Regions from separate parts of the Geobacillus sp. Sah69 genome, predicted to be linked through region 2. Evidence: predicted binding sites of a transcription regulator. Region 2 holds the regulator's gene; the other holds the start of a gene.
What was found. The regulator CtsR, encoded in region 2, represses protease genes until heat stress. The targets are predictions, from matches to a motif close to ATGGTCAATAAAGGTCAAACA.

Region 1 (3,669 bases), on a different contig from region 2:
GCGGGCCGAGCTGTCGGCGCTGTTGCGCATGAACGGCTCACTGTCGTTTTCCGGCGGGCGGATGGCGGTCGATGTCCAAACGGAAAATGCGGCGATCGCCCGGCGCATTTATACGCTGTTGAAAAAAGGGTATGACGTCGCGGTTGAGCTGTTTGTCCGCAAAAAAATGCGTTTAAAGAAAAATAACGTGTATATCGTCCGCATTACCGACGGCGCCGCCCCGCTGCTCCGTGATCTTTGCATTTGGAACGGCGATTTTTCGTTCATTCATGACATCGATCCGGAACTTGTCAAGAAAAAGTGCTGCAAGCGCTCGTATTTGCGCGGTGCGTTTTTGGCCGGCGGCTCGGTCAACAATCCGGAGACGTCCTCGTATCACTTGGAGATTTTTTCTTTGTACGAGGATCATAACCGCTCTTTATGTGAACTGATGAACAGCCACTTTTTTTTAAATGCGAAAATGTTGGAACGGAAAAAGGGGTTTATTACGTATTTAAAAGAGGCAGAGAAAATTGCCGAGTTTTTGAACATCATCGGCGCTCACCAGGCGCTGCTCCGCTTTGAAGACATCCGCATCGTCCGCGATATGCGCAACTCGGTCAACCGGCTTGTCAATTGCGAGACAGCCAATTTGAACAAAACGATCGGCGCTGCGCTTCGCCAGGTGGAAAACATCCGCTACATCGACGAGACGATCGGCCTCGACGCCTTGCCAGCGAAGCTGCGGGAAATCGCGAAGCTTCGCATCGAGCATCAAGACGTGACGCTGAAAGAGCTTGGCGAGATGGTCGCCGGCGGCAAAATCAGCAAATCCGGCATCAACCACCGGCTGCGCAAAATTGATGAGATCGCGGAGCGGCTGCGGGCTGGAAAGCCGGTCGATTTCCATAAATCGCTGTAAAGGGGAGATGGAGAATGGTGGAAAAACAAGTGAAAGTAAAATTAGAAACCGGGCTGCAGGCGCGCCCGGCGGCGTTGTTTGTCCAAGAAGCGAACCGTTTTTCCGCTGATGTGTTTTTGGAAAAAGATGGAAAACGGGTGAACGCGAAAAGCATTATGGGCTTGATGAGCCTCGCCATCGGCCATGGAGCGGTGATCACGCTCATTGCCGACGGTCCGGATGAGCAAGAAGCGATCGAAAAGCTCGCCGCCTATGTGCAAAAAGAAAAGTGAGTGGTGCGCCGGAACGACCGTCGGTGCGTTCGCGGGCGAATATGAGACAAGGCTGCTCCGTTTCCGAAGCAGCCTTTATTGTTTCGGCTTATTTTTCGTCCGAACGCGTCAGCACCCGGTCGATAATGCCGTATTCCATCGCTTTTTGCGCTGTCATGAAGTTGTCGCGGTCCGTATCGCGTTCGATCACTTCGATCGGCTGGCCGGTGTTTTCCGCCAAAATGCGGTTCAGTTTGTCGCGCAAGAACAAAATGCGCTTCGCGGCGATTTCGATTTCCGTCGCCTGCCCTTGGGCGCCGCCGAGCGGTTGGTGGATCATGATTTCACTGTTTGGAAGCGCGAACCGTTTCCCTTTCGCACCGGCGGCAAGCAAAAACGCCCCCATGGAAGCGGCCATGCCGATGCAAATTGTCGATACGTCCGGTTTGATGAACTGCATCGTGTCGTAAATCGCCAGGCCAGCTGTGATCGAGCCGCCCGGGCTGTTGATGTACAAGGAAATATCTTTGTCCGGGTCTTCCGCCGCCAAAAACAACAGCTGCGACACGATCGAGTTGGCCACTTGGTCGTCGATCGGGCTGCCAAGGAACACGATTCGGTCTTTCAATAAGCGCGAATAAATGTCGTACGCCCGCTCCCCGCGGTTCGTCTGTTCGATGACAGTCGGAATCAAATACATCCCAAAACGCCTCCTTTTCCATCCTAATGGATCAATATGTACGCCTTCATCATACACGAATGGTCAATGAAGGTCAAACAAAACGACCTTCCCCATTCTTTATAACATATTCGCGGCTAGCGGGAATATCCCTCTTTTCATCATAACCGCTTTTTTATTTTTTTAACCAGTTGCCTGTGGCGGTGGCATTGATGTGGAAGGAACAAAGGCCTAATTTTTCCTGTTTTTTTATTGCATTTTCCCCTTGCATTTTTGCACGATCCTGCTATAATAGAACATGCGACGGAACGAAATAGAGAAATCATGAACTTCCATGCCCTCGTAGTGTAGTGGATAGCACGAGAGATTCCGGTTCTCTTAGCGTGGGTTCGAATCCTGCCGAGGGCGTTCCAACGATCTGACAAGTTCGGATTGAGATTCCCAACCCCCTTGATACGACCGCGTTTGCGGTCGTTTTTCATTGCTTGCCGAGCTGGCGGCGCGGTTTTCCGCATCGGAACAAGAGATGGAACGGGGGCTGCGCCTTGTGCAGTCGCTCGACCCGCCGGGAGTCGGCGCCCGCGATTTGGCGGGATGCCTCTTGCTGCAACTGGAACGTCTTCCTGAGCGCGACGAGCTGGCGGAAACGATCGAGGTGGCTTCCTCCGCTCAAGTGAAATCGATCATCCAAGAGCTGATCGCGGCGGAAGACCGACAGGCGCCGCTTTCTGACCAACAGCTGGCCGATTTGCTTCATGGCCGATACGGCATCGCCATTTCGCGCCGCACGGTCGCCAAATACCGCGGAGCAGCTGCGCATTCCTTCTTCGGCGAAACGAAAGCAATACACCGGAGCTTGATGCGACCGGTGAAAGAAAGGAAGAACGCAATGCACATCCGGTTGTACACGAAGACGAACTGTCCGCTTTGCGACAAAGCGAAAGCGGTTTTGACGGAGCTGCAGGCAGACTATCGGTTTACGATGGAAGAGATCGATATTTATGAAGACGACGCGCTTCTCGAGAAATATCAGTTGATGATTCCGGTCGTCGAGCTTGACGGGGAAGAAATTGGGTATGGGATGATTGAAAAAGAAATGGTGAGAAAACGGTTGCAGCGGGCACAAAACAGTTGAACGGCTATCGTCCTCCTGCTATAATGAAAATAGAGCGGGAGGAATTTCTTATCGATTGGCGGGACATAATATGTCATACCGGGACAAAAAACATCCCTATGTTCTGCTAAGGGGAAGGATCGATGCAACCGTTAGTAGAGGCATTAAAAAAATTATCGCCCGACTTGCTTGACGTTATGCAAAAACGATATCAAATTTTGTACTCTATTTCGCTTATGGCGCCGATCGGGCGGCGGGCGCTGGCGGCGAGCCTCGGCATGAGCGAGCGGGTTCTCCGGTCGGAAACAGAATTTTTGAAAGGACAAAACTTGCTTTCCGCTGATGTGTCGGGCATGCGGTTGACGGAGGAAGGCCAGGCGCTCCTTCATACGCTCAATGATTTGATGCGGGAAGCGCTCGGACTCAAAGAGCTGGAAGCCGCGCTGCAGGAACAGCTCGGCATTCCGCGGGTGATTGTCGTTGCTGGGGATAGCGACTGTTCCCCTTGGGTAAAAAAAGAAATGGGTAGAGCGTGTGTCGCCTGCATGAAGGAGCTGCTTGAGCCCGGGGACATCGTCGCCGTGGCCGGCGGAACGACGATGGCGGCGGTCGCGGAGATGATGACGCCGGATTCGAAGCTTCGCGATGTGTTGTTCGTGCCGGCGCGCGGCGGCCTTGGCGAAGATGTCGAGAATCAGGCGAACACGATTTGTGCGAAAATGGC
Region 2 (3,669 bases):
GATAAAAGCTACCCCGGGGATAACAGGCTGATCTCCCCCAAGAGTCCACATCGACGGGGAGGTTTGGCACCTCGATGTCGGCTCATCGCATCCTGGGGCTGTAGTCGGTCCCAAGGGTTGGGCTGTTCGCCCATTAAAGCGGTACGCGAGCTGGGTTCAGAACGTCGTGAGACAGTTCGGTCCCTATCCGTCGCGGGCGCAGGAAATTTGAGAGGAGCTGTCCTTAGTACGAGAGGACCGGGATGGACGCACCGCTGGTGTACCAGTTGTCCCGCCAGGGGCACCGCTGGGTAGCTATGTGCGGACGGGATAAGCGCTGAAAGCATCTAAGCGTGAAGCCCCCCTCAAGATGAGATTTCCCACCGCGTCAGGCGGGTAAGATCCCTCGAAGATGACGAGGTCGATAGGTCCGAGGTGGAAGCGTGGCGACACGTGGAGCTGACGGATACTAATCGATCGAGGGCTTAACCTAACAAGAAAAGTGGAGGCCGCCTGCTTATCGGCGAGGCGCGCTGGAGGGCCTGCGAGCGGGCTTAGCCCGCCGCAGCAGGACCGAAGCGTCGCGAGCCGATGGCGGCCGGAACTAGACAGCGAAAAGCGCAGGCGAGCGGTTCGCCGCGACGGGCAAATGTTCTTCACCCGCAGGGGTGCTAGCACCCCGAGGGGGAAGGTTATTTGACCCCGAGCGGCGGCGAGCCGGAGCTAGACAATGAAAAGTGAAAGCGCCCCGGCTTCTTCCTGAAACGGTTATCTAGTTTTCAGGGAACGAATTCCTGACAACCTCATATGGCCTAGTGGTGATAGCGGAGGGGAAACACCCGTTCCCATCCCGAACACGGAAGTTAAGCCCTCCAGCGCCGATGGTAGTTGGGGCCAGCGCCCCTGCAAGAGTAGGTCGCTGCTAGGCTAAGCAGAAAGCACGCCTTTTTCTTCATTAGGAGAAAAAGCGTGCTTTTTCGTTTATCTGACCGAGAAGCGTTTTACTGGGCGAAAAAACGGATATTCTATAGATAGTCTCCCTTGTTTCGGTAGCCCTTGCAATTTTTCGTCATACATTGTATAGTAAAAGCAAGGTCAAATATAGTCAAAGTCAACAAGATGGCGGTGATGCTTCTTCCCAAGGAATGCCCGTTTATTATTGGGCAGGGAGCAGCTTGGTTGTGAGGAAGGTGGGAGGTAGAGTGCCAAACATTTCCGACATTATCGAGCAATATTTGAAGCAAGTACTCAATATGAGCGACCAAGACATCGTTGAAATTAAACGAAGTGAAATTGCTAATAAATTCCGATGTGTTCCCTCGCAAATCAACTATGTCATCAACACGAGATTCACGCTCGAGCGCGGATATATTGTTGAAAGCAAGCGCGGTGGCGGCGGCTATATCCGCATTATGAAAGTAAAGACGAAAAGCGAGGCGCAGCTGATTGACCAGTTGCTCGAGCTGATCGACCACCGCATCAGCCAGTCGAGCGCCGAAGATGTGATAAAACGACTTATGGAAGAAAAGGTGATTTCGGAGCGGGAAGCGAAAATGATGTTGAGCGTGATGGATCGCTCCGTTTTATATATCGATTTGCCCGAGCGGGATGAACTGCGGGCGCGCATGTTAAAGGCGATGCTGACGTCGCTAAAGTATAAGTAGGGGAGGGGAAGGCATTGATTTGCCAAGAATGCAAGCAACGCCCGGCGACGATGCATTTTACGAAAATAGTCAACGGGGAAAAAACGGAATTTCACCTTTGCGAGCAATGCGCCAAAGAACATGGTCATACGTTTATGCTCTATGGCCATGACGACTTTCCGCTCAACAATTTGTTAGCGGGGCTTCTCAACTTTCAAGCTCCGATGAAAGAAGTGACGGCCAATGCGTTCCCGAATCCGGATTTGCTTCAATGCGAGACGTGCCAAATGACATACCACCAGTTTACGCAAATTGGGCGGTTCGGTTGCGCCGACTGCTATCGGACGTTTGCCCGTTACCTTCCGCCGATTTTAAAACGGCTTCATAGCGGAAATACTGCTCATTCAGGGAAAATTCCGAAGCGAAAAGGCGGCGTCCTCCATTTGCGGAAGCAGCTGGCCACGTTGAAACAAAAGCTTCAGGAATTAGTTGCCCGCGAGGAATTTGAGCGGGCGGCCGAGGTGCGCGACCAGATTCGTTCGTTAGAGGACGAACTTCGCCGACGTGGAGAGGGGGAGATGTAGCGGTATGTCATTTGGAAAGTTTTTCAACACAGCGGTCAGCGCTTGGATGAGCCAGGAGGGGCCGAATTCGGACATCGTGTTGAGCAGCCGCATCCGGCTGGCGCGCAATATTGTTGATTTTCGTTTCCCAACGCTGTTTAGCAGCGAAGAGGCGAAACAAATCGTTGCCTTGTTTGAGCGCGCGTTCGTCCATCGTCCGTATGGGGAAGCGGGACGGTTTGAACTGTTGAAAATGTCGGAGCTTCAACCGATTGAAAAACGGGTATTGGTGGAAAAGCACTTAATCAGCCCGCATTTGGCTGAAGATTCGCCGTTTGGCGCCTGCCTGCTTTCGGAAAATGAGGAAATCAGCATTATGATCAACGAGGAAGACCATATCCGCATTCAGTGTCTGTTTCCAGGGCTTCAGCTTGCCGAGGCGCTTGAGGCGGCGAGCGAGTTGGATGATTGGATTGAAGGGCATGTCAACTATGCGTTCGATGAACGGCTTGGTTACTTAACGAGCTGTCCGACGAACGTCGGAACGGGGTTGCGGGCGTCGGTGATGATGCATCTTCCGGCGCTGGTGCTGACGCAGCAGATCAACCGCATCATCCCTGCCATCAACCAGTTGGGACTCGTCGTCCGCGGCACGTACGGGGAAGGAAGTGAGGCTTTAGGGAACATTTTCCAAATTTCGAACCAAATTACGCTCGGAAAATCAGAAGAAGATATTGTCGCTGATTTGCATACGATCGTTGAGCAGCTCATCGCCCAAGAAAGGGCGGCTCGCCAGGCATTAGTGAAAACGTTGGGCATACAATTAGAAGACAAGGTATTCCGTTCATACGGCATATTGGCCAACTGCCGCGTCATCGATTCGAAGGAGGCGGCGCAATGCCTGTCGGATGTGCGTTTAGGGATCGATTTAGGATATATCAAAAACGTCTCGCGCAACATTTTAAATGAGCTGATGATTTTGACGCAGCCAGGATTTTTGCAACAATATGCCGGAGGGGTGCTTCGCCCTGAGGAACGGGATGTCCGCCGGGCGGCGTTGATTCGGGAACGCTTAAGGATGGAAACACGAAGAAAGATGGAGGGTGATGAACGATGATGTTTGGCAGATTTACGGAACGGGCGCAAAAAGTGCTGGCGTTGGCGCAAGAGGAAGCCATCCGCCTCGGCCATAACAATATCGGAACCGAACATATTTTGCTTGGGCTGATCCGTGAGGGGGAAGGAATCGCTGCTAAAGCGCTCATGGCGCTTGGACTTGACCCGGATAAAATCCAAAAAGAAGTCGAATCGCTCATCGGCCGCGGCAATGAAGTGTCCCATACGCTCCATTACACGCCGCGGGCGAAAAAAGTGATCGAGCTGTCAATGGACGAAGCGAGGAAACTTGGCCATTCGTATGTCGGCACGGAGCATATTTTGCTTGGCTTGATCCGCGAGGGGGAAGGCGTGGCCGCTCGCGTGCT

Region 1: a site for CtsR is predicted at 1,912-1,932, ahead of clpP (ATP-dependent Clp endopeptidase proteolytic subunit ClpP). Genes of this name have one in related genera too.

The regions. Positions count from the first base shown of each region.
Region 1 covers NZ_LLKS01000069.1:30,324-33,992, reverse strand. The annotation lists gene whiA (DNA-binding protein WhiA) at 1-901, shown strand, start outside; gene AP057_RS14750 (HPr family phosphocarrier protein) at 916-1,173, shown strand; gene clpP (ATP-dependent Clp endopeptidase proteolytic subunit ClpP) at 1,262-1,852, opposite strand; tRNA gene AP057_RS14740 (tRNA-Arg) at 2,168-2,239, shown strand; partial or broken gene AP057_RS18195 (RNA polymerase factor sigma-54) at 2,316-2,691, shown strand; gene AP057_RS14735 (glutaredoxin family protein) at 2,721-2,966, shown strand; gene AP057_RS14730 (sugar-binding transcriptional regulator) at 3,089-3,669, shown strand, end outside.
Region 2 covers NZ_LLKS01000022.1:58,514-62,182, reverse strand. The annotation lists partial or broken rRNA gene AP057_RS04205 (23S ribosomal RNA) at 1-472, shown strand, start outside; rRNA gene rrf (5S ribosomal RNA) at 791-907, shown strand; gene ctsR (transcriptional regulator CtsR) at 1,182-1,643, shown strand; gene AP057_RS04190 (UvrB/UvrC motif-containing protein) at 1,658-2,206, shown strand; gene AP057_RS04185 (protein arginine kinase) at 2,211-3,302, shown strand; gene clpC (ATP-dependent protease ATP-binding subunit ClpC) at 3,299-3,669, shown strand, end outside.